3 regions of the Streptomyces sp. NPDC090106 genome follow, and region 1 is predicted to be linked to each of the others. Evidence: riboswitches for the same ligand, from Rfam matches in the RefSeq annotation. Region 1 holds a riboswitch; each other region holds the start of a gene.
What was found. A riboswitch is a leader RNA that binds a small molecule or an ion and turns the genes downstream of it on or off. The one in region 1 is predicted to bind S-adenosylmethionine.
Positions count from the first base shown of each region.

Region 2: linked by a shared signal. The riboswitch ahead of thrC (threonine synthase) and the one ahead of ACIPSE_RS18115 (aminotransferase class V-fold PLP-dependent enzyme) in region 1 are both predicted to bind S-adenosylmethionine.
Region 3: linked by a shared signal. The riboswitch ahead of ACIPSE_RS24295 (ABC transporter substrate-binding protein) and the one ahead of ACIPSE_RS18115 (aminotransferase class V-fold PLP-dependent enzyme) in region 1 are both predicted to bind S-adenosylmethionine.

Region 1 is NZ_JBIVDS010000005.1:233,648-243,454, forward strand. Features, by position in the region: gene ACIPSE_RS18095 (c-type cytochrome) at 1-677, shown strand, start outside; gene ACIPSE_RS18100 (Rieske 2Fe-2S domain-containing protein) at 674-1,729, shown strand; gene ACIPSE_RS18105 (cytochrome bc complex cytochrome b subunit) at 1,726-3,363, shown strand; gene trpD (anthranilate phosphoribosyltransferase) at 3,494-4,558, shown strand; SAM riboswitch class IV at 4,635-4,751, shown strand; gene ACIPSE_RS18115 (aminotransferase class V-fold PLP-dependent enzyme) at 4,909-6,270, shown strand; gene ACIPSE_RS18120 (PQQ-binding-like beta-propeller repeat protein) at 6,356-9,268, shown strand; gene ACIPSE_RS18125 (Lrp/AsnC family transcriptional regulator) at 9,305-9,586, opposite strand; gene ACIPSE_RS18130 (rhomboid family intramembrane serine protease) at 9,629-9,807, opposite strand, start outside.
Region 2 is NZ_JBIVDS010000014.1:138,807-148,613, forward strand. Features, by position in the region: gene ACIPSE_RS36745 (ABC transporter substrate-binding protein) at 1-542, shown strand, start outside; gene ACIPSE_RS36750 (DUF3263 domain-containing protein) at 575-802, shown strand; gene otsB (trehalose-phosphatase) at 976-1,815, shown strand; gene ACIPSE_RS36760 (trehalose-6-phosphate synthase) at 1,787-3,211, opposite strand; gene ACIPSE_RS36765 (glucosyl-3-phosphoglycerate synthase) at 3,296-4,240, opposite strand; SAM riboswitch class I at 4,451-4,590, shown strand; gene thrC (threonine synthase) at 4,609-5,892, shown strand; gene ACIPSE_RS36775 (MoaD/ThiS family protein) at 5,953-6,231, shown strand; gene ACIPSE_RS36780 (cold-shock protein) at 6,647-6,853, shown strand; gene groL (chaperonin GroEL) at 7,212-8,834, shown strand; gene ACIPSE_RS36790 (tyrosine-protein phosphatase) at 9,147-9,807, shown strand, end outside.
Region 3 is NZ_JBIVDS010000007.1:368,251-378,057, reverse strand. Features, by position in the region: gene ACIPSE_RS24310 (LLM class flavin-dependent oxidoreductase) at 72-1,178, shown strand; gene ACIPSE_RS24305 (NtaA/DmoA family FMN-dependent monooxygenase) at 1,175-2,590, shown strand; gene ACIPSE_RS24300 (DUF1684 domain-containing protein) at 2,623-3,462, shown strand; SAM riboswitch class IV at 3,530-3,643, shown strand; gene ACIPSE_RS24295 (ABC transporter substrate-binding protein) at 4,085-5,704, shown strand; gene ACIPSE_RS24290 (ABC transporter permease) at 5,708-6,667, shown strand; gene ACIPSE_RS24285 (ABC transporter permease) at 6,664-7,650, shown strand; gene ACIPSE_RS24280 (ABC transporter ATP-binding protein) at 7,647-9,347, shown strand; gene ACIPSE_RS24275 (LLM class flavin-dependent oxidoreductase) at 9,355-9,807, shown strand, end outside.

The DNA of each region.
Region 1 (9,807 bases):
AGTCCCTCACCATCGAGGAGGGCAAGAAGCTCTTCGCCGTAGGCTGCGCCAGCTGCCACGGAACCGGCGGTCAGGGCACCTCCGACGGCCCGAGCCTGGTCGGCGTGGGCGCCGCCGCCGTCGACTTCCAGGTCGGCACCGGCCGGATGCCGGCCCAGCAGCCGGGCGCGCAGGTCCCGCGCAAGAAGGTCATCTACACGCAGGCCGAGATCGACCAGCTCGCCGCGTACATCTCCTCCCTGGGCGCCGGTCCGGTCGTCCCGACGGAGAACGAGTACAGCCCGGAGGGTGGGGACATCGCCAAGGGTGGCGAGCTGTTCCGCACCAACTGCGCGCAGTGCCACAACTTCACCGGCAAGGGTGGTGCGCTGACGCACGGCAAGTACGCGCCGTCGCTGGAGGACGTCGACCCGAAGCACATCTACGAGGCCATGCAGACCGGCCCGCAGAACATGCCGTCGTTCCCCGACACCACGCTGACGTCGCAGAACAAGAAGGACATCATCGCGTACCTGAACGCGGTCAACGGTGATGAGACCGAGAGCCCCGGCGGTCTTGAGCTGGGTGGCCTCGGGCCGGTCAGCGAAGGCCTCTTCGCCTGGGTGTTCGGACTCGGCGCACTGATCGCGATCGCCGTCTGGCTCGCCGCTCGGACCGCAAAGGCCAAGAAGTCATGAGTAGCCAAGACATTCCCGAAGAGAACCTGCCCGCTGAGCAGGACGCGCACGGCGCGGTGAGCGTCGCGGACGACAAGGACCCGTTCGCGGACCCCGGTCTCCCGCCGCACGAGCACCGTGTCCAGGACATCGACGAGGCCGCCGCCCGGCGGTCCGAGCGTACGGTCGCCCTGCTGTTCACGCTGTCGATGATCGCCACGGTCGGCTTCATCGCCTCCTACGTGGCGGTGCCGCACGACAAGTCGATCTTCGTCTTCCCGCTCGGTCACATCAACGCGCTGAACTTCGCGCTGGGCCTCACCCTCGGTGTCGCCCTGTTCGCGATCGGCGCGGGCGCGGTCCACTGGGCCCGCACCCTGATGTCCGACGAGGAGATGGTCGACGAGCGTCACCCGATCGAGGCTCCCCCGGAGCTCCGCCAGAAGGTCTTCGAGGACTTCAAGGCGGGCACCAAGGAGTCCGCGATCGGCCGTCGCAAGCTGATCCGCAACACGATGCTCGGCGCGCTCACCCTGGTGCCGCTCTCCGGCGTCGTCCTGCTGCGCGACCTGGGCCCGCTGCCCGGGACCAAGCTGCGCCACACCATGTGGCGCAAGGGTCTCCAGCTCGTCAACATGAACACGAACGAGCCGCTGCGTCCCTCGGACGTCGCGGTCGGTTCGCTCACCTTCGCCAAGCCCGAGGGCCTGGAGGAGCACGACGAGGACTTCCAGAAGGAGATCGCCAAGGCGGCCCTGATGATCGTCCGGCTCCAGCCGGGTGACATCAAGGACAAGCAGGAACTCGAGTGGGCCCACGAGGGCATCGTGGCGTACTCGAAGATCTGCACCCACGTCGGCTGCCCGATCTCGCTGTACGAGCAGCAGACGCACCACGTGCTGTGCCCCTGCCACCAGTCCACCTTCGACCTCTCCGACGGTGCCCGAGTGATCTTCGGCCCCGCCGGACACGCCCTGCCGCAGCTGCGCATCGGCGTGAACGACGAGGGCTACCTCGAGGCGCTCGGCGACTTCGAAGAGCCCGTCGGTCCTGCTTTCTGGGAGCGCGGATGAGCACCACAACCGAAACCACCGAAGCCCGGCGCGGCAAAGCGCCGGCCGGCGAGCGCGTCGCCGACTGGGCGGACGGACGCCTGGGGATCTACGCCCTGGCCAAGTCCAACCTGCGCAAGATCTTCCCCGACCACTGGTCGTTCATGCTGGGCGAGATCTGCCTGTACAGCTTCATCATCATCATCCTCACGGGTGTGTACCTGACGCTGTTCTTCCACCCGTCGATGAACGAGGTGGAGTACCACGGCAGCTACGTCCCGCTGCAGGGACAGCTGATGTCCGAGGCGTTCAACTCGACCATGCACATCTCCTTCGAGGTGCGCGGCGGTCTGCTGATCCGGCAGATCCACCACTGGGCGGCGCTGATCTTCCTCGCCGGCATGTTCGTGCACATGATGCGGGTGTTCTTCACGGGCGCGTTCCGCAAGCCGCGTGAGGTCAACTGGCTGTTCGGCTTCCTGCTGTTCGTCCTCGGCATGTTCACCGGCTTCACCGGTTACTCGCTCCCGGACGACCTGCTCTCCGGCACCGGTGTCCGCTTCATGGAGGGCGCGATCCTGTCCGTGCCGATCGTCGGCACGTACCTGTCGTTCTTCCTGTTCGGCGGCGAGTTCCCGGGCGGCGACTTCGTGGCCCGCTTCTACTCGGTCCACATCCTGCTGCTGCCGGGCATCATGCTCGGCCTGATGGTCGCCCACCTGATCCTGGTGTTCGTCCACAAGCACACGCAGTACGCGGGCCCCGGCAAGACCAACAAGAACGTGGTCGGCATGCCGCTGTTCCCGGTCTACACGGCCAAGGCGGGCGGCTTCTTCTTCCTGGTCTTCGGTCTGATCTCGGTCATCGCGGCCATCGCCTCGATCAACCCGATCTGGGCCATCGGCCCGTACCGTCCGGACCAGGTGTCCACGGGCGCCCAGCCCGACTGGTACATGGGCTTCTCCGAGGGCCTCATCCGTGTGATGCCGGGCTGGGAGATCGACTTCTGGGGTCACACGCTCGTCCTGGGTGTGTTCATCCCGCTGGTGATCTTCCCGCTGGTCCTGGTCGCGATCGCGGTCTACCCGTTCATCGAGGCCTGGGTCACCGGCGACAAGCGCGAGCACCACATCCTGGACCGTCCGCGCAACGCCCCGACGCGCACGGCCTTCGGTGTCGCCTGGCTGACGGTGTACTTCGTGCTCCTGGTCGGTGGTGGGAACGACCTCTGGGCCACCCACTTCCACCTGTCGATCAACGCCATCACCTGGTTCGTCCGGGTCGCGTTCTTCGTCGCCCCGGTCCTCGCGTTCATCGCCACCAAGCGGATCTGCCTCGGCCTCCAGCGCCGCGACAAGGACAAGGTGCTGCACGGCCGCGAGTCCGGCATCATCAAGCGCCTGCCGCACGGTGAGTTCATCGAGGTGCACGAGCCGCTCAGCCAGGACGCGCTGCACACGCTCACCGCGCACGAGCAGTACAAGCCGGCCGAGATCGGCCCGACGGTCGACGAGAACGGTGTCGAGCGCAAGGTGAAGGGTTCCGAGAAGCTGCGCGCCAAGCTCAGCGAGGCGTACTTCGGCGAGGAGTCCCAGATCCCCAAGCCCACTGTCGAGGAGTACAAGGAGATCACGAGCGGCCACGGCCACCACTGATCACCCGCGCTGCTCGCCACGCAGCGGTCAGAAGGGCCCCGTCCGGTCTGCGGACGGGGCCCTTCGCCGTCCCCCACGCCTCGATAGGGTGGGGGTCCACACTTCTTCTACGACGTTCAGGAGCGGCCGGATGAGCGCTGTGACCCCCGCTGGAGGCGACATCGCGGCGGGCCGTTCCTGGCCCGAGGTGCTGAGCAGCCTGCTCGCCGGGCAGGACCTGAGCGCGGGTGACACGGCGTGGGCGATGGACCGCTTCATGAGCGGCGAGGCCACCGACGCCCAGATCGCGGGCTTCATGGTGGCGCTGCGGGCCAAGGGCGAGACGGTCGAGGAGATCACCGGCCTCGTGGAGGCGATGTACGCGCACGCGCTGCCGCTGGACATCCCCGGCCCGGCCGTCGACATCGTCGGCACCGGCGGCGACCGCGCGAAGACCGTCAACATCTCGACGATGTCCGCCATCGTGATCGCGGGCACCGGCACGAAGGTCGTCAAGCACGGCAACCGTGCCTCGTCGTCCGCGAGCGGCTCCTCCGACGTGCTGGAGAAGCTCGGCATCAACCTGGACCTGCCCCCGGCGCGGGTCGCCGAGGTCGTGGACCGGGCCGGGATCACCTTCTGCTTCGCGGCCAAGTTCCACCCCTCGATGCGGTTCGTCGGCGCCGTGCGCCGGGACCTGGGCATCCCGACCTCCTTCAACCTGCTGGGCCCGCTGACCAACCCCGCGCGGGTCACGGCCTCCGCGATCGGCTGCTTCGACACCCGGATGGCCGGTCTCATCGCCGGCGTGCTCGCCGAACGGGGCTCCTCCGCGCTGGTGTTCCGCGGCGACGACGGTCTCGACGAGCTGACGACCACCGCCACCTCCCGGGTGTGGGTCGTCCGGGACGGCAAGGTGCGCGAGGAGGCCTTCGACCCGCGTGACGTCGGTATCGAGCTGGTGCCGGTCGAGGCGCTGCGGGGCGCGGACGCCACGTACAACGCCGAGGTCGCGCGGCGGCTCCTCGACGGCGAGACCGGCCCGGTCCGTGACGCCGTCCTGCTCAACTCGGCCGCCGCGCTGGTGGCGTCGGAGCAGACCGGGGCACCGCTGGCCGACCAGCTGAGCGCGGGGATCGCCCGGGCCGCCGAGTCCATCGACTCCGGTGCCGCCCGGGGGACGCTGGAGCGCTGGGTGGCGGCCAGCAACGCGTAAGGACGCGGAGGATCGCCGTCCCGCCATCCGGACGCGGGTTGCGGGACGACGATCACATCGCGTACGTTTTTCGGCAGGTCATGAGTGACAGTCATGAAGCCCCGGCTGACTGTCCGGCAACCCTCCGTCCGTGGCGGGGTGCCCCGGGTGAAGACCAGGCCGTGGACAGCAAGGTCCACGGCAAGCGCGGATCCCTCGCACACTTTTCGGTGTGGGACCAGGATCCTGGTCGTCGAGGAGCCTTCTGTGAGCAAGCGAATGCGATAGGGCTGCCGAGCCCCGCCTCCGCGCACCCCTTTCCCCTCAGCCCTTCTGCGCGCTGATCTCTCACGTCTCACGGGAGCCCCGTCATGTCTGTCTCCACCGCTGCCTCCGCCCGGACCATTTGTGCCCCGCTGACCGTTCTGGGACGTGATGTCACCGTCCCGCTCGTCACCGGCGGCGAGGTCGGCTACGCGGCCCTCGACTACGCGGCCAGCGCCCCGGCCCTCCAGCGGGTCTGGGACGACGTGGCGGCGTACGCGCCCTACTACGGCAGCGTGCACCGGGGCGCCGGGTACCTCTCGCAGCTCTCCACCGACCTGTTCGAGAACGCCCGCAGGACCGTCGCCGAGTTCCTCGACTGCCGCGAGGACGACCAGCTCGTCTTCACCCGTTCCACCACCGACTCGCTGAACCTGCTGGCCCGCGCGCTGCCCGCCGGCTGCCAGGTCTTCGTCTTCGAGACCGAGCACCACGCCTCCCTGCTGCCCTGGCAGGACGCGCAGGTCACCTACCTCAACGCGCCGCGCACCCCGCGCCAGGCCGTCGAGACGCTGGAGCAGGCCCTCGCCGAGCGTGACCCGCACGGTCCGGCCCTGGTCTGTGTGACCGGCGCGTCCAACGTCACCGGCGAGCTGTGGCCGGTGCGCGAACTGGCCGCCGCCGCGCACGCCCACGGCGCCCGGATCGTGCTCGATGCCGCCCAGCTGGCCCCGCACCACCCGGTCTCCGTCCGCGACCTCGACGTCGACTGGGTCGCCTTCTCCGGACACAAGCTGTACGCCCCCTTCGGCTCCGGTGTCCTCGCGGGCCGCGCCGACTGGCTCCAGGCCGCCGAGCCCTACCTCGCGGGCGGCGGCGCCAGCCGCAAGGTCACCCGGCGCGAGGACGGCGGCGTCGCCGTCGAGTGGCACGACAGCGCCGCCCGCCACGAGGCCGGCTCCCCGAACGTCATCGGCGCCTACTCCATCGCCTCCGCCTGCAAGGCGCTGACCGAGGCCGGCTTCGACACCCTCGTCGCCCGCGAGCAGCACCTCATCGACACCGTGAAGGCCGGCCTCGCCGAGGTGCCCGAGGTCAGGATCCTCTCCCTGTTCGGCGACGACGCCCCCCGCGTCGGCGTGATCTCCTTCGTCGTCGAGGGCTGGAACAGCTCCCACTTCGCCGCCGCCCTCTCCGCCGAGTACGGCATCGGCGTCCGCGACGGCCTCTTCTGCGCCCACCCCCTGGTGCGCACCCTGCTCGGCAGCGACCCGCAGACCCAGGGCGAGTGCGGCGCCCCCGAGGCCGCGCCCGGCGAGAAGTCCCTCAACGCGATCCGCGTCAGCTTCGGCGCGGGCACCCCGGACGAGCACGTCGAGCGGTTCGTGAACGCCGTGCGCGAGCTGGTCAGCGACGGCGCCAAGTGGCGCTACCGCACCGAGGACGGGCGCTGCGTCCCGGCGGTCTGACCCGCCCGAGCCGCCCGAGCCGTCGGCCCGCGTTGCCGATACGCTCCCTGCCGGGCATGCTCACGACGTCCAGGGGGAGCGGTAGGTGCAGGCGCTGCGCGCGACGGACCCGCACAGGATCGGTCCGTACGAGGTAAGGGGCAGACTCGGGTCCGGCGGCATGGGCGAGGTGTACCTCGCCTCGTCGCGCGCGGGGCTGCTCCTCGCCGTGAAGGTCGTCCGCGCCGAGTACGCCCAGGACCGCACCTTCCGGGCCCGCTTCCGGCAGGAGGTGCGCGCCGCGCAGACCGTCGGCGGTGCGGGGACGTACACCGCGCGCGTGGTCGACGCCGACCCCGAGGGCGAACACCCGTGGATGGCGACCGAGTTCGTGGACGGACCCAACCTCAGGGACGCCGTGCTGGACGGCGGCGCGATGCCGCTGCCCGCCGTACGGGTGCTCGGGGCCGCGCTCGGTGAGGCGCTCGCGGCGATCCATGCCAAGGGGATGGTGCACCGGGACCTCAAGCCGTCCAACATCCTGCTCGCGCCGGACGGTCCGCGGGTCATCGACTTCGGGATCGTGCGCGCGCTGGAGGCCACCGCGATGACCCGGACCGGGGCGATCGTCGGCTCGGTCGGGTACGTCTCGCCCGAGCAGATCCGCAACGGAGGCAAGGTCGGCCCGCCCAGTGACGTCTTCTCGCTCGGCGCGGTCCTCGCGTACGCGGCGAGCGGCCGGGAGCCCCTCGGCGAGGGCCAGGACTCCGTCATCCTGCTGCGCATCCTGACCCGCGACTTCGACCTGTCCGGGGTGCCGCAGCAGCTGCTGGCGCTGGTCGAGTCCTGCCTGGGCGACGACCCGGACGCCCGCCCCGCCCCCGCGGCGATCGTCGAGGCGTCCGGCCACACCCCCCGCTCCCTGCGCCAACAGCTCCGCCCCGGCTGGTTCACCCCCACGGCCCCGACCCCGCACACCCCTCCCACCGGCGAACGCTGGCTCCCCGAGGCGCCACGGCACCCGGACTCGGGCGACAGGGAGAGCCGCGTCGAGTACGCGGCCCCGATGACGGCGACGGACACGCCGGCGCCCGGGCCCGAGACGGGTTCAGCGCCTGAGACACCCTCGGCTCCACAAGCCCGGTCTCGTCGAGGCCCGGCCGAGGCTCCAGAGACGGCGCCCGCCCCTGGGCCGCCCCCCGAGGCCGCTGCCGGCGGGCCGGGTGCCGTGCCTGGGGTGGTTCCTGCGTCCCGGGAGACCTTTGCCCTCGGGCAGGGCCCGGCTTCTGAGGCGTCAGCCGCTCGGGGGCCGGGCTCTGTGTCCGGGGCGGGTTCTGCGCGCGGTTCGGCCGATGCTTCTGAGGCGGCGCCTGCTTCTGGGCTGGGCTCGGGGCCCGCGGCTGCTGCCGGCGGGCCGGGCTCTGCGTCCGGGGCGGCGGCCGTGCGCGGTTCGGCCGAGGTCTCTGAGGTGGTGGCTGCTCCTGGGCCGGGGTCCGAGGCTGCTGCCGGCGGGCCCGGGTCTACGCCCCGGGTGGCTTCTGCACCTGAGTCGGTGCTGGCTCTTGAGGACGCCTCTGGTCCCGAATCGGCTCCTGTGCCGGGGGCGGCTCCTCTGCCCGGGGCGGCCTTTGCTCCCGAGTCGGCCTCTGATCGTGAGCAGGCCCCTGTGCCCAGGGCAGCCCCTGCGTCCGGGGTTGCCTCCAGCCGTGGGCCGGCCCCGGCTCCCGAGGCGGCTTCCCGGCGCGGGTCTGGTCCTGGGGCCGGGGCTGTCGCCGGTCCCGCGTCCGCTCCCGCACCCACGGATGCCCACGCCCCCGCCCCCGCCCCTTCACGGCGTGGGCTTCTGAAGGGTGTTGTCGGTGGGGGTGTCGTTGCCGCGTTCGGGGGTGTGGGGGCCTGGTGGGTCACGCGGGGGGACGGCGGTGGTGAGGCCCGGGGTGGTCGGGCGGGGGGCGGGGCCACCGGTACGCCGGAGGCCTCCGCGACCAGGGCCGGTGTGACCTGGCGGTACACCGCCGACGCGCCCAGCCCGGGTGACGGGCCCTTCGGGGCGCTCTCCGCCGACGGCGGGACGCTGTACGTGGCCTTCGCCGACGGGACGCTGCGGGCCGTGGGCCGCGACGGCCGCGAGCGGTGGACGGTGACGGTGGCCGAGGGCGCGGACGCGTACCTGACCAGGCCGCTCGTCACGGACGCGGGAATCCTCGTCGGCGTCGGGACCGACGCCGTGGACGCCCAGGGCGACCCCGTCGCCCCCGGGTCGCTCTTCGCGGTGAGCGCCGGGGGCGAGCAGGTGTGGACGGCGGATCTGCCCAGCGCCTACTTCCGCCCGCCGGTCGCGCTCGACGGGTCGGTGGCCGTCGGCTGTGCGGTGACCGGAGCCGACGGCGCGGGGACGGTCCGGGTGTACGGGCCGGGCGGCGCGGAGCGCGGGCGGGTCGGCCTGGGCGGGGCGCCCAGCGGGGACCTGGTGGCGGCCGGCGGCGTCCTGTACGTGCCGAGCGTCGACAACCACCTCTACGCCATCGACCCCGCCGGCCCCTCCGTGCGCTGGCGCACCCGGCTGGACGGTGACGTCTCGCGGCCCGCGGTGGGCGCCGGCACCGTCGTCGTGGACACGGGCAACGACGCGGGCGAGCTGTTCGGGCTCGACCTCGCCACGGGCGAGCGGCGGTGGAGCAAGGAGGGCCTCGCCGGGGCCTACGTGGCGGCGGACGCGGACGCCTTCGCGTTCCTGGGAGTCGCCGGCGCGGACGCGTCCCTGCGAGCGCTCACGGAGGACGGCGACGAGGTCTGGCGGTACGGCACCGGCGGCCGGTCCTTCTCCGACCCCGTGCTCGTCGGCTCCACGGTCTACGTCCGCACCGACACCGAGGTCCACGCGATCGGCCTCGACGGCGAGGCGCTCTGGCGCACCGAGGTCGGCGACGACGCGGGCGCCGTCCTGACCCCCCTCGTCCACGGCTCCCGCGTGTACGCCGCCACGTCGCACCAGATCGTGGCCCTGGACACGGAGTAGGGACCGGGACCCGGGCGTGCTCCGGGAGCGGGAGGACTAGCCCTCCAGGCCGATCGCGAAGGCTGCTTCCAGGTCGTGCTGGGAGTACGTGCGGAAGGCGACGTGGGTGTCGGTGGCCTCGACGCCCTGGATCTTGCTGATGCTGCCGGGGATGACCTCGGCGAGGTCGTCGTGGCGGCGGACACGGACCATCGCGATCAGGTCGTAGGTGCCGGTGACGGAGAAGACCTCGCTCACGCTCTCCAGCGAGGCGATCTCCTCCGCGATCTCGGGGATCCGGTCCACGCTGGTCTTGATGAGGACGATCGCGGTGATCACGGCTGGTTCTCTCCCTCGGGGGCCGCTGCTGGGGATCTCACCCTACTCGCGGTCCGGCCGGCCCGGTTCGTCCGCCGTGGGCACGGCCGCCGCCTCCCGGGACGCTGCCGCGGCGGCCGGACGCCCGAAGCGCACCCAGGCGAAGGCCAGGCCCAGGCCGAAGCCCACCAGGTGGGCCAGGTAGGCGACCCCGGGGCCCTGGGAGGCCTGGCCCGCCGCCA
Region 2 (9,807 bases), on a different contig from region 1:
GCCTGACCGGGCCGGTCGCGCCCGGCAAGCTGAACCGTGCCGCCGCCTTCTCCGCCTTCGCGGACGGCGAGGTCGGCATGCTCAACGGCCACCCCACCCTGATGCAGATGGCCGGCAAGAAGGGCGTCGACTACGGCATGGTCCCCATGCCCGGCGTCGACGGGCGCAGCACCGTCTCCATGGGCGTCGCCGACTGGATGACGGCCTTCAAGCAGAACGGCCACGCCGACGAGGTGGGCAGCTTCCTCGACTTCGTCTACAGCGAGAAGAACGTCCTCGCCTTCTCCCGCGAGTACGACCTCCTGCCGGTGACGCTGACCGCGTCCCAGACCATGAGCACCTCCGCGCGCGACAAGGATCTCCAGCCGTTCCTCGACGAGCTGCCCGCCGCGGAGCTGTACCCGGCCGGGCGCACGTCCTGGCCCCAGGTCAGCGCCGAGGTCAAGAAGGAGATAGGCAAGGCGGTGACCTCCGGCGGCAACCCGGCCACCGTCCTCGGCCGGCTCCAGACGACGGCGATGACCGCGGAGAGCGCGGAGTAGGCGCTGTCGGTGCCCGGGGCTACGGTTCCCGTATGACCGACCTCGCCCCCCGAGAGCTGGCGATCCTCGCCCTGGAGCGTCGTGGCTTCGCCGCGGCCGGTGCCAAGGAGCGGGCGATACGCGAGGAACTCGGCCTCGCGCCGGTCCGCTACTACCAGCTCCTGAACGCCCTCCTGGACGATCCCCGCGCCCTGGCCTCGGACCCGGTCACGATCAACCGCCTCCGCCGCATCCGGCAGTCCCGTCGAAGGGACCGCTGACTCCGCACCCGCCGGACGGGCTGAATTTTTACGCCAGGTCCGGCATTCCAGCCCGTCCGGCGTGTGAGGACGAGGCCCGTTCAGGGCCGATGCGGGGGTCTGGGGGCGGCAGCCCCCAGGGACGGGAAGGGAAGGGGCGGCGGGGGCGGGAGAAGGCTGGGTAGGGTCGAGGCATGGGGATCGATGACGTGGTCGTGGGGACGCGGGCGGGCAAGGCCGGGCTGGAGGCCGTGCTTCAGCGGCCGGGCAGGAGCATCGTCGCCCTCGACTTCGACGGCACCCTCGCCCCCATCGTCCCGGACCCGGAACACGCGTTCGCCCACCCGGACGCCGTAATCGCCCTCGCCGCCCTCGCCCCGAAGGTGGCCACCGTGGCGGTCGTCACCGGCCGCCCACCCGCCCTCGCCGTCCGCCTCGGCGGCTTCGCCGGCGTCCCCGGGCTGGAGCACCTCACCGTCCTCGGCCACTACGGCGCCGAACGCTGGGACGCCGCCACCGGCGAGATCACCGCACCCCCGCCCCACCCCGGAGTGGCCCGCGCACGCGAGGAACTCCCCGCCCTGCTCGACCGGGCAGGCGCCCGCGAGGGCACATGGGTCGAGGAGAAGGGGCGGGCGCTCGCCGTGCACACCCGCAGGGCCGCCGACCCCCAGGGCACCTTCGAGGCGCTCCGCGAGCCGCTCACCGGCCTCGCCACCCGCCACGGTCTGATCGTCGAGCCGGGACGCCTCGTCCTGGAGCTGCGCCCGCCGGGCATGGACAAGGGCGTGGCGCTCCTCGGGCTCGTCCGGGAGCTGGGCGCCGAGGCCGTCCTCTACGCGGGCGACGACCTCGGGGACCTCCCCGCCTACGCCGCCGTGGACGCGCTCCGCGCCGACGGCGTCCCCGGACTGCTGGTGTGCAGCGCGGGCAGCGAGGAGGTACCGGAGCTGAAGGAACGCGCCGACCTCGTCGTCGACGGCCCGGCAGGCGTCGTGGACCTGCTCAGGCGTCTCGCGGACCGGCTTCCCTGAGCGCCCGCAGCTGCTCCAGGAACCACTGGGCCGGAGGCAGCGCCGTGGCCGCCGCGGCCAGCCGCTTGGTGCGTTCGGCGCGTTCGTCCGAGGGCATCGTGAGCGCCTCGTGCAGGGCGTGCGCCGTGGCGGTCACGTCGTAGGGGTTGACCGTGATCGCGTCCTCGCCGAGCTCCTCGTACGCGCCCGCCTCCCGGGACAGCACCAGCGCGCAGCCCTCGTCGGAGACGACCGGGACCTCCTTGGCGACCAGGTTCATGCCGTCGCGGATGGGGTTGACGAGGGCGACGTCGGCGAGGCGGTAGGCGGCCAGGGAGCGGGCGAAGTCGTCCTTGACGTGCAGGACGACCGGGGTCCAGCCGGGCGTGCCGTAGCGGGAGTTGACCGAGTCGGCGACCCGCTGCACCTCGGCCGTGTAGTCGCGGTACACCGCCAGGTCCTGCCGGGAGGGGTAGGCGAACGCCACGTGGACCACCCGCTCGCGCCACTCCGGGCGGCTCTCCAGCAGGGCCGCGTAGGCGTGCAGGCCGCGGACGATGTTCTTCGACAGTTCGGTGCGGTCGACCCGGACGATCGCCTTGCGGCCCTCGCCGATCTCGGCCGCCAGCGCGGCCATGCGGTCGGTGACGTCCGGCGCGTGGGACCGCTTCCGCAGGAAGTCCGCGTCGGCGCCGAGCCCGTGCACGCCCACCCGGGTGTCCCCGAGCCCGCCGGCCAGCTCCGCCGCGCAGCGCTCGAACGCGTCGGCCCAGCGCCGGGTCAGGAAGCCCAGCCGGTCGGCGCCCAGCATGCCCCGCAGGATCTGCGCGGAGATGTCGTCGGGGAGCATCCGGAAGTAGTCCACCGGCGCCCACGGGGTGTGCGAGAAGTGGCCGATGCGCAGGTCGGGGCGGAGCTCGCGGAGCATCCCGGGGACCAGGCACAGGTGGTAGTCCTGGACCAGGACGGCCGCGCCGTCCGCCGCCTCCTCGGCCAGCGCCCGCGCGAAGGCGGCGTTGTACTCCTCGTAGCGCGCCCACTGCCGCCGGAACTCCGCGTCGAAGGACGGCTCCAGCGGGGTCTGGTAGAGCATGTGGTGGACGAACCACAGGACCGAGTTCGCGATGCCGTTGTAGGCGTCCGCGTGCACGTCCGCCGGGACGGCGAGCATCCGCACGCCGTCCTCGCCGGCCCCGCGCCGCACCGCCTCCCGGTCGCCGTCGGACAGCGCCGAGCACACCCACAGGGCGTCCGCGTCCGGGCCGATCGCCGACAGCCCGGAGACCAGCCCGCCGCCGCCCCGCCGGGCGCTGAGCGTGCCGTCGTCCCGTACCTCGTACGAGACCGGCCCGCGGTTGGAGGCCACGAGCACCCGGGCGGAGGCAGGGGCGGGGGCCGTGGGGGAGAGGGACGCCATACGCCTCAACCTAGCCCGGCGCGTAAACGCTCAAACGTACGGTCACCGCAGGTATCCAGCCGTATACGGCGGGCTCCCGGGGCGTTACGCGACCTTCCGCTCGGCGTACTCGGAGATCTCCACCATGGGCGGCCGTTCCTCGGTGTCGACCGAGTACGTGCGCGGCTCGAAGCCGTCCTCGCCCCGCTCGAACTGGGTCAGCGCGGGGCGGATCAGATGGCCGCGGGCGAGGCGGAGCTGTGCCGTGCGGTAGATCGCGGCGGACATCCGGCCGAGCGCCTGGCCGTCCTGGTGGCGGTGCTTGCGGACGCCGACGTCGACCTGGGCCAGCGCGTCGAGGCCGACCAGGTGCAGGGCGTCCACCAGCATGCCCAGCTCGACGCCGTAGCCGACCGGGAAGGGGAGCTGCTCCAGCAGGGAGCGTCTGGCCGCGTACTCGCCGCCGAGCGGCTGGACGAAACCGGCCAGCTGGGGCCAGTGCATGTTCAGCAGGGGGCGGGCCATCAGCTCCGTCACCCGGCCGCCCTGGCCCGCCGCACCGCCCAGCGGACGGTCGTACATGGCCTTCACCAGGTCGACGCCCGGGTCGGTCAGGAGCGGGCCGACGATGCCGGAGACGAAGTCGGAGGAGAACTCCTTCAGGTCGGCGTCGATGAAGCAGACGATGTCACCGGAGGTGACGAGGAGGGAGCGCCACAGGACCTCGCCCTTGCCGGGGGCCGCGGGGATGCGGGGCAGGATCTCGTCCCGGTGCACGACCCGGGCGCCCGCCGCGGCGGCCACCGCCGAGGTGCGGTCGGTGGAGCCCGAGTCGACGACGACTATCTCGTCGACGAGGGGCACCTGCTGCATGAGGTCGTGCCGGATGACCGCGACGATGTCACCGACGGTCTCCTCCTCGTTGAGCGCGGGCAGGACGACACTGACCGTCTGACCGGTGCGTTGTTTCGCGGCCATGATCCGGTGCAGAGGGCGGTCGGTCACGGACCAGGAGCGGGTGGCCAGCCAGCGCTCTGTTTCTTTCAGCACGTGGGCGACTCCTCTGCGTGGGGCGGCGGGGGGATCGTCGTGTGTGATCCATCTCGCGGTTCGGACGACTATCTCAACTGTCCTTGTTGTCGGTTACAGTCTTGAACAAGGCGGGTGACCATCGCATGTCCTGGACGGCCCCACCGAGATCCACGCGGTGATCCACGCACGGATCGACCACGGATCGACCACAGATCGACAACTTCATACCGCTCATCCAGAGGGGCAGAGGGATACGGCCCGATGAAGCCCCGGCAACCCTCCAGTCGGTTCTCGCGTACGTGAGGCTCCCGACTCGGGAAGGTGCCAAATCCGTCTCACGGCGAGATGCGTCGTGAGGAAGATGAGGAGAAAGGGCCTCGCCTCTCATGGCTGCGCAGACTGTCGCGAACACCTCCGGAACCCAGGTCGATCTCGGCCCCGCCACCGCGTTGAGCTGCCGCGAATGCGGCCACCGGGTCCCTCTCGGTCCGGTCTTCGCGTGCGAGGAGTGTTTCGGCCCGCTGGAGATCGCGTACGACTTCTCCGGGTACGACACCGAGGAACTCCGCAAGCGGATCGAAGCGGGACCCGCGAACATCTGGCGTTACGCGCCCCTGCTGCCCGTCCCGGCGAACGTGGCCGACAAGCCCAACATCAACCCGGGCTGGACCCACCTCGTCAAGGCCGACAACCTCGCCGCCGAGCTCGGCGTCACCGGCGGGCTGTACGTCAAGGACGACTCCGGCAACCCGACGCACTCCTTCAAGGACCGTGTCGTCGCCCAGGCCGTCGAGGCGGCGCGCGCCTTCGGCTACACCACGCTCTCCTGCTCCTCCACCGGCAACCTCGCCGGTGCCGTCGGCGCCGCCGCCGCCCGCGCCGGCTTCCGCTCCTGCGTGTTCATCCCGCACGACCTGGAGCAGGGCAAGGTCGTCATGGCCGCCGTCTACGGCGGTGAGCTCGTCGGCATCGAGGGCAACTACGACGACGTCAACCGCTTCTGCTCCGAGCTCATCGGCGACCCGGCCGGCGAGGGCTGGGGCTTCGTCAACGTCAATCTGCGGCCCTACTACGCGGAGGGCTCCAAGACCCTCGCGTACGAGATCTGCGAGCAGCTCGGCTGGCGGCTGCCCGACCAGCTCGTCGTCCCGATCGCGTCCGGCTCGCAGCTGACGAAGATCGACAAGGGGCTCCAGGAGCTGATCAAGCTCGGGCTCGTCGAGGACCGGCCGTACAAGATCTTCGGCGCCCAGGCCGAGGGCTGCTCGCCGGTGTCCGTCGCCTACAAGGCGGGCCACGACGTCGTCCGGCCGCAGAAGCCCGACACCATCGCCAAGTCGCTCGCCATCGGCAACCCGGCGGACGGCCCCTACGTCCTGGACATCGCCCGGCGCACCGGCGGCGCCGTGGAGGACGTGACCGACGAGCAGATCGTCGACGCGATCAAGCTGCTGGCCCGCACCGAGGGCATCTTCGCGGAGACCGCGGGCGGGGTGACCGTGGGCGTGACCCGCAAGCTGATCGAGAACGGGCTGCTGGACCCGGCGAAGACGACCGTCGTGCTGAACACCGGGGACGGACTCAAGACGCTGGACGCGGTGGCGGGCACCGGGCTCACCGCGACGATCCGTCCCAGCCTCGACTCCTTCCGCGAGGCCGGACTCGCGTAGCCGTCGAGCCCCAGTCTGGGCCGGACCCTGAAAGACCTAGTACCGACCGGAGGTTCCCTCGTGAGCGTCAACGTCCGCATTCCCACCATCCTGCGCACCTACACCGGTGGGCAGGCCGAGGTGCCCGCCGAGGGCGCCACCCTCGGCGAGGTCATCGCCGACCTGGAGAAGAACCACACGGGCATCGCCGCCCGTGTCCTGGACGACCAGGGCAAGCTGCGCCGGTTCGTCAACGTGTACGTGAACGACGACGACGTCCGGTTCGAGCAGGGCCTGGAGACCGCGACGCCCGACGGCGCCGGCGTCTCGATCATCCCGGCGGTGGCCGGCGGCTGCTGAGCCGCATCACGCACTGTTCATCGAATTGCCCCCTCCGTGAGAGAAACGGAGGGGGCAATTCTGCATGGTTGAGCGCGGTACAGTTGGGGAAGCTGCCGCACCCTTCATGCCATACGCATATGAGTTCTGGCTCCACTTGCGATGAGAAGTAGCCAAAGTGCGCGCCTCTTCTGCGTCTTTTATTCCTTTTATGGGGCCCGACTTGACCCATATTCAGCGGAATTCTCCGTACATTCCTGACTGGTCTTGCCCTGAATTCTCGTCCGATTGACCTGTTGCAGAGGGCAGTTGGACGGATACATTCGGCCGCGGTCGACGCGTTCCGGCGCACGCCCCCAATCCTGTGGGGGGTGAGGTCTGACCCGGATCCGCGAAGTGCGGGTCCGTGCAAGGGCCAGTAATAGGGGAGTTAGGCATGGCTCAGGGCACCGTCAAATGGTTCAACGCGGAGAAGGGGTACGGCTTCATCGCGGTCGACGGTGGTGCGGATGTATTCGTCCACTACAGCGCGATTCAGATGGACGGCTACCGCACCCTGGAAGAGGGTCAGCGGGTCGATTTCGAGATCTCGCAGGGCCAGAAGGGGCCGCAGGCGGACATGGTCCGACTGGCGACCGGCTGAAGCGCGCGCCGACTGAACTAGCAGCGACGTTCTTCTTCGAAGGGCCCGCACCTCATGGGGAGTCATGGGTGCGGGCCCTTCGGCGTGCCCGGAGGGCCGGGCGTGCCCGCAGGCCCCCCGCCGCCCTGTTCGCGCCTGGCGGAGCGCCCCGGTCGATCCCCGAGAGCCGCTTGCACTCGACCATGCCGAGTGCTAATCATTGGCGTTAGCACTCTGAAGGTGAGAGTGACAACGAGGACCGGGTCGGTGAGGCCCGCAGGCCGGGTGGGGCAAGGAACCACGAGGTGTGCGAGCCGTCCGTCGCGGGCGCGGGCGCGGTCCGAAGGAATCACCCCCAGTCCTGGAGGGACCACTTCACATGGCCAAGATCATCGCGTTCGACGAGGAGGCGCGGCGCGGCCTCGAGCGCGGCATGAACCAGCTCGCGGACGCCGTCAAGGTGACGCTCGGCCCCAAGGGCCGCAACGTCGTCCTCGAGAAGAAGTGGGGCGCCCCCACGATCACCAACGATGGTGTCTCCATCGCCAAGGAGATCGAGCTCGAGGACCCGTACGAGAAGATCGGCGCCGAGCTGGTCAAGGAAGTCGCCAAGAAGACGGACGACGTCGCCGGCGACGGTACGACCACCGCGACCGTTCTGGCCCAGGCCCTGGTGCGCGAGGGTCTGCGCAACGTGGCCGCCGGTGCCAACCCGATGGCTCTCAAGCGCGGTATCGAGAAGGCCGTCGAGGCCGTCTCCGGTGCCCTGCTCGAGCAGGCGAAGGATGTCGAGACCAAGGAGCAGATCGCTTCCACGGCCTCCATCTCCGCCGCCGACACCCAGATCGGCGAGCTCATCGCCGAGGCGATGGACAAGGTCGGCAAGGAAGGCGTCATCACCGTCGAGGAGTCCCAGACCTTCGGTCTGGAGCTGGAGCTCACCGAGGGTATGCGCTTCGACAAGGGCTACATCTCGGCGTACTTCGCCACCGACATGGAGCGGATGGAGGCGTCGCTCGACGACCCGTACATCCTGATCGCCAACTCCAAGATCGGCTCCGTCAAGGACCTGCTCCCGCTCCTGGAGAAGGTCATGCAGTCGGGCAAGCCGCTGCTGATCATCGCCGAGGACGTCGAGGGCGAGGCCCTGTCGACCCTGGTCGTCAACAAGATCCGCGGCACCTTCAAGTCCGTCGCCGTCAAGGCCCCGGGCTTCGGTGACCGCCGCAAGGCCATGCTCGGCGACATCGCCATCCTCACGGGCGGCGAGGTCATCTCCGAGGAGGTCGGCCTCAAGCTGGAGAACGCGACCCTGGACCTCCTGGGCCGCGCCCGCAAGGTCGTCATCACCAAGGACGAGACGACGATCGTCGACGGCTCCGGCTCGGCCGACCAGGTCGCCGGTCGCGTCAACCAGATCCGTGCCGAGATCGAGAACAGCGACTCGGACTACGACCGCGAGAAGCTCCAGGAGCGCCTGGCGAAGCTCGCCGGTGGCGTCGCCGTCATCAAGGCCGGTGCCGCGACCGAGGTCGAGCTCAAGGAGCGCAAGCACCGCATCGAGGACGCCGTGCGCAACGCCAAGGCGGCCGTCGAGGAGGGCATCGTCGCCGGTGGTGGCGTGGCCCTGCTCCAGGCTTCCGCGGTGTTCGAGAAGCTCGAGCTCACCGGTGACGAGGCGACCGGTGCCAACGCCGTGAAGCTCGCGCTGGAGGCCCCGCTCAAGCAGATCGCCGTCAACGGTGGTCTCGAGGGCGGCGTCGTGGTCGAGAAGGTCCGCAACCTGACCGTGGGCTGGGGTCTCAACGCGGCCACGGGCGACTACGTCGACATGATCGCCGAAGGCATCATCGACCCGGCGAAGGTCACGCGCTCTGCCCTGCAGAACGCCGCGTCCATCGCCGCGCTCTTCCTCACCACCGAGGCCGTCATCGCCGACAAGCCGGAGAAGGCCGCCGCGCCTGCCGGTGGCGGTATGCCGGGCGGTGACATGGACTTCTGATCGCCCTCCGGTCGATCACCGTCCTTCACCGAGGGCGGCATCCCCTGCCGAGCGCAGGGGGTGCCGCCCTCGGGCTTTTTCCGCCCCCGCCGCCCCTTCCCGTCCCGCCCCTGGGGCTGCGCCCCAGCCCCCCTTTGTCCTCAAACGCCGGACGGGCTGAATTTTCACGCCAGGTCTGATCCTTTCAGCCCGTCCGGCGGGGGCGAGAGAACCTCGCCGTGGTGGTGGGTGGCACAAACTGCCATCTCTGCACGTCGCGTCATTCGCCCGGCGTTCACCCCGATGTCGGTCGGTGCACACAGCATCCATCGCATGAAGCCCCTGACGTCCCAGAAGCCCCTCAAGGTCGCCCTCCTCGCCGCCGCCGCGCTGGCGCTGACCGCCCCGTCCGCCCTCGCCGCCCCCGCGGCCTCCCCCGCGCACCACGCGCCCGCCTCCCGCATCCCCTTCACCCGGGCGACCGTCACCGCCAACGACGACGGCACCTTCCGCCTCGTCTGGAAGGCGCCCGGCGTGAAGTCGGTCGCGATCAGGGCCGGCGGCCGGACCGTCGCGCGCGGCGGCGCCACCGGGGACGTCACGGTCACCGTCGCCGGGTCGGCGAAGGCGGACCGCCAGTGGTTCGACCTCGTCCCCGCGCAGGGCGGTTCGCTGCACCTGGCCGACCGTCTGATCAAGCTCGACGGAACCGTCAACTTCCGTGACGCGGGCGGCTACCGCACCGCCGACGGGCACTGGGTGAAGATGGGCGAGGTCTACCGCTCCGACGCGCTGAACAAGCTCACCGCCGCCGACACGGCCAAGCTCCGCCGCCTCGGCGTCCACGCCGTCTACGACCTGCGGACCGCCTCCGAGCGCACCTCCGCCCCGGACGTCGTGCCGGCCGGCGCCACCTACACCGTCGCGGACGTCCTCGCCGGGTCCGACGCGGTCACCACCATGCCGACCAGTGAGTCCGCCGCCGTGCAGATGA
Region 3 (9,807 bases), on a different contig from region 1:
CGTGCGCCGCGCGCCCCGGCGTGCCGTGCGCTTCGCGCCGCGTCTCCGCGTGTTCCTCGGAAGGATCCCCCTTGTCCGGCCCTGCCCTGGCTCTCGCCGTCGAACTCGACGGCGACGGCGCCCATCCCGCGGCCTGGCGCCGCGCCGCCCACTCCCCCGACCAACTGCTCACCCCGCGCCGCGTGGCCTCGGTCGCGGCCGTCGCGGAGAACGCCGGGTTCACCCTGGTGACGCTCGACGACGGCGCGCTGCCGCCCGACGCGTCGCCCGACCCCGTCGGCCGGATCGGCGCGGTGGAGCGGGCGGCGTTCGTCGCCGCGTCAACCAGCACGATCGGGATCGCCCCCGTCGTCCCCGTCACCTACGCCGAACCGTTCCATGTCTCCAGCCAGTTGGCGTCCCTGGACCACGTCTCCGGCGGTCGTGCCGGGTGGGTCGTCGGGGAGGAGGAGCGTCCCGGGGCGGCCCGTGCCTGGGGGCGGCCTCTCGTCGCGGACGCCGAGGGGCGGGCGCGGGAGTCACGGGAGGGGGTGGAGGTGGCGCGGGCGCTGTGGGACTCGTGGGAGGACGACGCCGTCATCAGGTCCGTGGCCACGAGCCGCTATCTGGACCGTGAGCGGTTGCACTACATCGACTTCACCGGGGAGACCTACGCCGTGAAGGGCCCGGCGATAGTCCCGCGCCCGCCGCAGGGCCAGCTCGTCGTCCTGGGGGCGCCGGACCGGGTGCCCGCGGCGCGGCTGGACGTCGCCCTCGTCGCGGGACGTGACCTGGCCGCGGTCGCCTCGGCCGCCTCCGGAGCGGGCACGCCGCGCGTCTTCGCCGAGGTCGAGGTCGCGCTGGACACGCCGGAGGCGACCGCCGCGGAACGGGTCGCCGACCTGGAGCGGCATACCCCGTGGACGGACCGGGGCAGGCTCCGGCACATCGGCTCGGCGGAGCGACTCGTGCGCCTGCTGGCCGAGTTGAGCCGCCACGTGGACGGCGTACGGCTGCGTCCGCTGGTCCTGGACGAGGATCTGGGGGTGCTGTCCCGGCTCGTCCTTCCGGCGCTGTCCGAGCGGCGGCTGCTGGTCCGCCCGCTGCCCGGTGCGTCGCTGCGCTCGGCGTTGGGTCTCGAACGCCCCGCCAACCGCTTCGCAACCGCGGCCGTGGCCGCCGAGGAGGACGCCCGATGACCCGCACCGATCCCCTCGACGTCCCCCGGCCGCACGCCCGGCTGCACTTCGGGGTGTTCTTCCAGGGCGTCAACCACTGGACCATCTGGTCGGCTCCCGACAGCGGTTCGCAGATCGACCCGGCGTCCTTCCGCAAGGTGGCCCAGACCGCCGAACGGGGCCTGTTCGACGCGTTCTTCCTCGGTGAGGGGCTGCGGCTGCGCGAGGTCGACGGCAGGATCCACGATCTCGACGTGGCGGGCCGCCCGGACGCGATCACCCAGCTCGCGGCGCTGGCGGCGGTCACCCGCCGGATCGGTCTCGTCTCGACGTCCAACTCGACCTTCAACGAGCCCGCCGACCTGGCCCGCAGGCTCTCCGGGCTCGACCTGCTCTCCGAGGGCCGCGCGGGCTGGAACGTGGTGACCACCGACAACGCGTGGACCGGTGCCAACTTCCGGCGCGGCGGCTATCTGGACCACGCCGACCGCTACCGGCGCGCCGAGGAGTTCCTCACCGTGGCCCGCGCGCTGTGGGACGGCTGGGCGGACGGGGCCGTCGCCGGTTCGGCGGGCGCGCCCGCCTGGTCGGCGCCCGGCGCGGTCCGCCAAGTGCGTCACCGGGGACCGCAGTTCGACGTCGATCTCGCGCCGACCCTGCCGCGCAGCGCCCAGGGGCACCCGGTGGTCTTCCAGGCAGGTGACTCCGGGGAGGGGCGCGACTTCGCGGCCCGCAACGCCGATGTCATCTTCTCCGCGCACGGCAGCGACTTCGACGACGCGCTGGCCTTCGCCGACGACATCCGCACCCGGCTGCGTGCCGTCGGACGGCCGGACGACGATCTGCGCATCCTGCCGGGCACCGAGATCATCATCGGGGCCACCGAGGAGGAGGCCGAGGAGAAGAAGCGCTGGATCCGCCTCCAACAGGTCACCCCCGCGACGGCGTTGGGCATCGCGACGCTGCTGTGGGGCATCGATCTGTCCGGCCGTGACGCCGACGGTCCGCTGCCTGAGGAGGACCCGGTCGTCGCCGAGAACGACGGTTCCTTCGGCGCGCGGCGGGTCGCCGACCCGCGCACGGTCGTCGCCGAGTGGCGGGCCAGGGCGGAGGCGAACGGCTGGTCGCTGCGCGAGACCGTCATCGCGCTCGGCCCGCAGCGCGGCCACGTCGGCACCCCGTCGGGCCTCGCCGACAAGTTCGCCCGCTTCGTCCGGCACGGCGCCGTGGACGGCTTCAACGTCACGCCGTACCTGATCCCCGACGGGCTCGACGACATCGTCGACCTGCTCGTCCCCGAGCTCCAGGAACGCGGGGTGTACCCCACGGAGTACGCCGGTACGACGCTGCGCGAGCACCTGGGGCTGCGGGCACCCCTGACCCACCGGGCCGCGGCCGACCGGACCGCGGCCGACCGGCGCCGCGCGGGCTGACCGCCGTCCACCGTTCCGTCCGAGGAGGATTCATGACGACCGAGGCCACCACGACCAAGGCCGGCACGACCGATCTGCACGCCTTCACCGAGAGCTGGCTGGAGTGGTACCGCGCGCAGGAGGCGCGGCTCTCCGCTCCGCACGGGTTCCTCGCGATCACCGGGCTGCACTGGCTCGACGAGCGCCCGCAGCGGTTCCCCGACGCGCCGGGCGCCTGGCACACCGGCCCCGACGGGGTCGTCGTCGCGCTCGGCGAGGGCGAGGAACTGGTCGTCGAGGGGCGGCCGGTGCGCGGCGAACACCGCTTCGGAGTGCTGCCCGAGCGGGGCGGCGTCGACGCGGTGTGGGGCGACGCGGTGATCGAGGTCGCCAAGCGCGGCGGCAACGACATCGTGCGGCCCCGGCACCCGGACGCGCCGCTGCGCACGGACTTCACGGGGACGCCCGCCTACGCGCCGGACCCGCGCTGGGCGGTGCCGGGCCGGTACGTCCCGTTCGAGACCCCGAGGCCGACCACCGTGGGCGCCGCCGTGGAGGGCCTTGAGCATGTGTATGACGCGCCGGGCCGGATCGAGTTCGACCTGGACGGGCGGCGGTTGTCACTGACCGCGTTCCCCGGGCACGGGGAGGGGCGGCTGCTGGTGCTGTTCACGGACGCGACCTCCGGCGTCACCACGTACGCCGCGAACCGGGCACTGGCCCTGGAGGCGCCCGGCGGCGACGGCACCCTCGTCGTCGACTTCAACCGGGCCGCCAATCTGCCGTGCGCCTACACCGACTTGGCGACCTGCCCGCTGCCTCCGGCCGAGAACCGGCTCCCGGTGGCGATCGAGGCGGGCCTGAAGATCCCCCGCGAGCGCGGCGGTTCGTGATCCGGCGCGTCTCACGCCGCGGAACCGTCGTTGACGTGATGTGAGACCGCTTCGTACGATCACTGACGGCATCGAGTGTCAGCGTCAAGCCCTGGCTCGCTGACCGGCAACCCTCCCGCGCGGTGGGGTGCTCCAGGTGAAGGCCCGGCGCGGATCGTGGTGATCCCCGCAAGCGCGTGGCCCCCCCTCGACGGGGGCGGAGACAAGGAGGACCGGTATGCGCCACAGCGGCGACCCGCGCGCCTCGTTCGCCCCCGCCACGGTGTTCTCCCGGCTCGCCCGCCGGCGCCACATCGATCTCAAGCGCTCGACCAGCTGTCTCTGTCAGGCCTGACACCCCCGTCGCCGGTCGTGATCCGGCACGCCCCGGTGGTCGTCGCAGCCGTCCACGGCTGCCTTCGCCGTCGCCCTCTCGCTGAACGACGGCCGCCCTCGTCCTCGCCGTGATCCTCGGGCTCCTTCGCCCGCCCTCCGGCCCACGGCTGCCTGCGCCTTCCCCCGGCCCCCTGTCTGCACAGCGCTCCCCGGCGCCGGTCACGCACCGGCCGGGGCCGCACACCCCCGCACGGCCGTGCCCCGAGCGGCACCGCCCTGTCCGGTGACCCGAGTAGGAGAATCCTCCGTGACAGCTCTTCCGGCTTTCAGATCCCCCCGATGGGCGGCGGCCACCGCCCTGTTCACCACCGGTGTGCTGTTGACCGCCTGCGGTTCGGGCACCGACGGCTCCGGCTCCGGTGGCGGCGAGCCCCGGTCCGGTGGCACCCTGACGTTCGCGGTGGGCTCGGACGCCGGGTGCGTCGACCCGCAGCAGGTCGCGAGCAACGACACCATCTACTCGGTGCGCCAGACCGTGGACTCCCTCACCGACCAGGACCCGGAGACGGGGAAGATCGTGCCGTGGCTCGCGAAGAGCTGGGACATCAGCGCCGACACGACCACCTTCACCTTCCATCTGCGCTCCGGCGTCACCTTCAGCGACGGGTCGAAGCTGACCGCGCAGGTCGTCAAGGACAACTTCGACGCCGTGCCTGAGCTCGGCGCCCTCGCGACCCTCGCCCAGGGCTATCTGAGCGGTGTCAAGAACACCACGGTGGTCGACCCGCTGACCGTCAAGGTGACCTTCGCGGAACCCAACGCCCAGTTCCTCCAGGCCACTTCGACGCACTCGCTGGGCATCGAGTCGTCGGCGAGCGTGCGGCGGACACCGCAGCAGCGGTGCAGCGAGGGCATCGTCGGGTCCGGGCCGTTCGTACTGAAGCGGTACGTGCAGAACCAGTCGATCACCCTGGCCAAGCGCACCGGTTACGCGTGGGGCTCCTCCCGCTGGGACAAGCAGGGCGAGGCCTATCTGGACCAGCTGGTCTTCAAGGTCGTGCCCGAGGCGGGCGTGCGCGCCGGCAGCCTCCGGTCCGGCCAGGTGGACGCGATCGGCAGCGTCGGCAAGGCCGACGAGACGGCCCTCAAGGGCGGACAGGTCAGCCTCCAGCGGCGCGCCAACCCCGGCGTGGTGTTCGGACTCGGCCTCAACAACGCGCGCCCCGCCCTCAAGGACGCCAGGGTACGCCAGGCGATCCTGGCCGCCATCGACCGCGAGGAGATCGCCGGCACCGTCTTCCCGACCGGGACCCGCGCGGCGACCAGCGTCCTGGCGCACACCACACCCGACTACACCAGCCTCGCCTCCGACCTGTCCTTCGACGCGGACAAGGCGAAGTCCCTGCTGGACGAGGCGGGTTGGAAGACCGGCGACGACGGCATCCGCACGAAGGGCGGCAAGAGGCTCGCCCTGACCGTCGACTGGGTCCCCAACTCGGCCACCAACCAGCCCGCGCTGGAACTGCTCCAGCAGCAGCTGAAGGCGGTCGGCGTCCAGGTGACCCTCAAGCAGCTCCAGATCACCCAGTTCGCCCCGATCCTCCAGGCGGGCGACTACGACGCGGCCTGGGGCAACATCACCCGGGCCGACCCGGACATCCTGCGCAGCTCCTTCTCCACGAAGCTCGCCAACAACTACCGCGTCCCGGAAGGGGAGCTGGACACGGCGCTGACCGCGCAGGCGGCGACCACGGACCCGGCCGAGCGCGCGGAACTGGTCGCCCGGGCGCAGCAGCTGATCGTGCGGAACGCCTACTACGCGCCCGTGGTGGAGCTCCAGACCCAGATCGGTGTGTCTAAGAAGGTGCACGACCTGGACTTCGACGCCTCCAGCCGGCTCCAGTTGCACGACACGTGGATCGGCTAGACCGTGCGCCGCTATGTGATCAAGCGTCTCGCGCAGGCGGTCGGGGTGCTGTGGGCGGCCTACACGGTCTCGTTCCTCGTGCTGGACTATCTGCCGGGCGACCCCGTCACGGCGATGGCGAGCGCGGGCATGGACTCGGGTGAGGTCGACCCGGCACGGCTCGCGGCGCTGCGCCATGAGTACGGCTTCGACCAACCGGTGCTGGTCCAGTACGCGGACTATCTGGGGCGGGCGGTGCACGGCGACTTCGGCGACGCGATCTCCACCGGCCGCCCGGTCACCTCGACCCTGGCGGACGCGCTGCCGCAGACCCTCCAGCTCACCGGTGCGGCGCTGTTGCTCGCGGTGGTCCTCGGCGGAGGTCTCGCGGTGGCGGCGACCTTCACCTCCCGGCGCTGGCTGCGGCAGTTCCTGCTGTCGCTGCCGCCGCTCGGGGTGTCGGTGCCGACGTTCTGGGTGGGGCTGCTCCTCGTCGACATGTTCTCGTTCCGGCTGAACTGGTTCCCGGCCTTCGGCAACGACGGCTTCCGGGGCCTGGTGCTGCCCGCCCTGACGCTCGCGGTCCCGACGGGGGCGCTGGTCGCCCAGGTGCTGGCCAAGAGTCTGCTGACGGCGCTGGACCAGGCGTACGTGGAGACGGCGCGGGCCAAGGGCGCGGGGCGCTGGCGGGTCCATCTGCGCCACGCGCTGCGCAACGCCTCGCTGCCCGCGCTGACGGTCGTCGGCCTGCTGGTGGGGCAGCTGGTGGCCGGTTCGGTGGTCGTCGAGACGGTGTTCTCGCGGGACGGGCTGGGCCGGGTCACCGCGGCGGCCGTCACCACCCAGGACATTCCCCTGGTCCAGGGGGTGGTGGTGTTCGGGGCGCTGATCTTCGTGACGACGAACCTGCTGGTCGATCTGGTCTATCCGCTCCTCGATCCGCGGATCGTGGTCGCCTCGGACAGAAGGGCGAGCTTCGCATGAGCCGGAACCAGAGCCTTGTCGACATCGGCGGTCCGCTCAAAGAGCCTCAGGAGGGGCCTCACGAGGGGCCTCATGGAGACCCGGTCGAGGCCCGCCCTGGCCTCCCGGAACCGGCGGACGGCACCGGAAAGCAGCCCGGCCGGGGGCGGCGCACCGGCCTGCGCAGGACAGGGCGGTTCCTGCTGCGCCGGCCCGGTCTGCTGCTGTCGGGGATCGTCGTCGTGCTGGTGGTGCTGGCCTCGTTCCGGCCCGGACTGTTCACCTCGCGGGACCCGCTCAAGGGGGTGCCCGCGGAGAACTTCCGGGGCCCGAGCGGCGCCCACTGGTTCGGGACGGACGAACTGGGGCGCGACGTGTTCGCCCGGGTGGTGCACGGCGCCCAGCTGTCCCTCAAGGCCACGCTGATCGCCGTCCTGGTCGCGTTCGTGGTCGGTGGCCTGCTCGGCGTGGTCGCCGGGTTCGTGGGCCGGTGGGTGGACGACGTGCTGATGCGGTTCGTGGACGTGCTGCTGGCCATCCCGGCGCTGTTCCTGTCGCTGGCGCTGGTCACCGCGCTCGGCTACGGGACGGTGAAGGTGGCCGTCGCGGTCGGTGTCGCGAGCGTCGCCTCGTTCGCCCGGGTGGCGCGCGCCGAGGTGCTGCGGGTACGGCAGGCGGTGTTCGTCGAGGCGTCACGTTCCTGCGGTGCCCGCTGGTACTCGGTGCTGGGCCGGCATGTGCTGCCCAACGCGGCGGGGCCGGTGATCGTGCTGGCCACGCTGGACTTCGGCGCCTCGATCCTCGCCGTGTCCGCGCTGAGCTTCCTCGGCTACGGGGCGCCGCCACCGGCCCCGGAGTGGGGCACGCTGATCTCCGACGGCCGCAACTACCTCGCCAACGCCTGGTGGCTGACCGCGCTGCCCGGTCTGGCGATCGCCGCGACCGTCCTGGCCACCAACCGCATCGCGCGGGCGCTGGACGGCGAATGGGCGGGGCAGCGATGACCGACGCGCGTCAAGAGGGTTCCAGGACCGACACACTTCGACCCGGTGAGAGCGAAGGGCCCGTGAGCACACCCCTGTTGGAGATACGCGGCCTGTCCGTGTCGTACCGGACCCGTGGCGGGACCGTGCCCGCCGTGCGGGGTGTCGATCTGGACGTGTGGCCGGGGCAGGTGACGGCCGTGGTCGGCGAGTCGGGCTCCGGGAAGAGCACGACCGCGCACGCGATCCTCCGGCTGCTGCCGGGCAACGGCGTCCTCGACGGGGGCACCGTCCGGTTCGGGCGGCGTGACCTCGCGACGCTGTCGGAGGCGGAGCTGCGGACCGTGCGCGGGGCGCGGATCGGGCTGGTCCCGCAGGATCCGACGGTGTCCCTCAACCCGGTCAAGCGGATCGGCGAGCAGGTCGCCGAGGTGCTGCGGGTGCACGGTCTGGCGACCCGGCGGGCCGCTCCCGCGGAGGCGGTGGCGATCCTGGACCGGGCCGGGCTGCCCGACGCGGCCCTGCGCGCCCGGCAGTATCCGCACGAGCTGTCCGGCGGTATGCGGCAGCGGGTGCTGATCGCCGTCGCGATCGCCGCGCGGCCGGATCTGATCATCGCCGACGAGCCGACGAGCGCGCTCGATGTCACCGTGCAGCGGGTCATCCTGGACCATCTCCAGCACCTCACCGAGGAGTCGGGCACCGCGGTGCTGCTCGTCACGCACGATCTCGGGGTGGCCGCCGACCGCTCCCAGCGCCTGGTCGTGATGGAACGGGGCCGGGTCGTGGAGGCCGGCCCGACCCGTGACGTCCTCGCCGACCCTCAACACCCATACACGCGGCGCCTGTTGGCCAGCGCCCCGAGTCTGGCCACGGCTCCGGCCCGCGTCCCGGTGTCCGCACCGGCCGCCACGGAGACCCCGCTGGTCGAAGTGCGGCACCTCGTCAAGGAGTTCAGGCTGCCCCGCACCGGGGGCGGGCCGCGGACGCTGCGCGCGGTCGACGACGTCGGCTTCACCCTGCACCGGGGCCGGACCCTCGCCCTGGTCGGCGAGTCGGGCTCGGGGAAGTCGACCACCGCGCGCCTCGCGCTCCGGCTCGCGGACCCGTCCGCCGGCCAGGTCCTGTTCGACGGCGTCGACGTCACCACCGCGCGGGGCTCCCGGGCCAGGGAGCTGCGCCGCCGCGCCCAGCTCGTCTACCAGAACCCCTACGCCTCGCTCGACCCGCGTTTCACCGTCGCCGAGGTCGTCACCGAGCCGCTGCGCGCCTTCAAGGTCGGCGACCGCGCCTCCCGGCTCGCGCGGGCCCGGGAGCTGCTGGAGCGGGTCGCGCTGCCCGCCGCCACCCTGGAACGGCGGCCGGCGGAGCTGTCGGGCGGGCAGCGGCAGCGGGTGGCGATCGCCCGCGCGCTCGCCCTCTCCCCCGACCTGGTGGTGTGCGACGAGCCGGTCTCCGCGCTCGACGTGTCCGTGCAGGCCCAAGTCCTGCAACTGCTGGCCGAGTTGCAGGCGGACACAGGGGTGGCCTATCTGTTCATCTCCCACGACCTGGCCGTCGTGCGGCAGATCGCGCACGAGGTCGCCGTGATGCGGTCGGGGCGGATCGTGGAGACGGGACCGCCGCAGGAACTGTTCACCGACCCCCGCCACCCGTACACGCGCGAGCTGCTCGCGGCGATCCCCGGCGACCGCGCCACCCGGACCACGACGAGCTGAGGCCCCGTTGAGCACTCCCCGCATCACCTCGCTGGCCCTGCTCACGCCGGGCAACTTCGCCGACGACGACCCGTACACCGGCCTGGAGGAGACGCTCCAGCTCTTCGAGCACGCCGAGGAGCTGGGCTTCGACGGGGCGTGGATCCGGCAGCGCCACCTCGAACACGGGGTGGGCTCGGCGGCCGTGTTCCTCGCCGCCGCCGGTCAGCGCACCCGGCGCGTCGAACTGGGCACGGCGGTCATCCCCATCGGTTACGAGAACCCCTTCCGCCTCGCCGAGGACCTGGCGCTGGCGGACGTGCTGTCCCGGGGGCGGCTCCAGGTCGGCTTCAGCACCGGCATGCCCCACGCGGACCTGCTCGGCGACCTCGTGCACGACGGCGACTGGCGGACGTACGACCTGTCGTACGGCCGGATCGCCCGGGTCCTCGACCACCTGCGCGGTGACTACCTGGGCGGC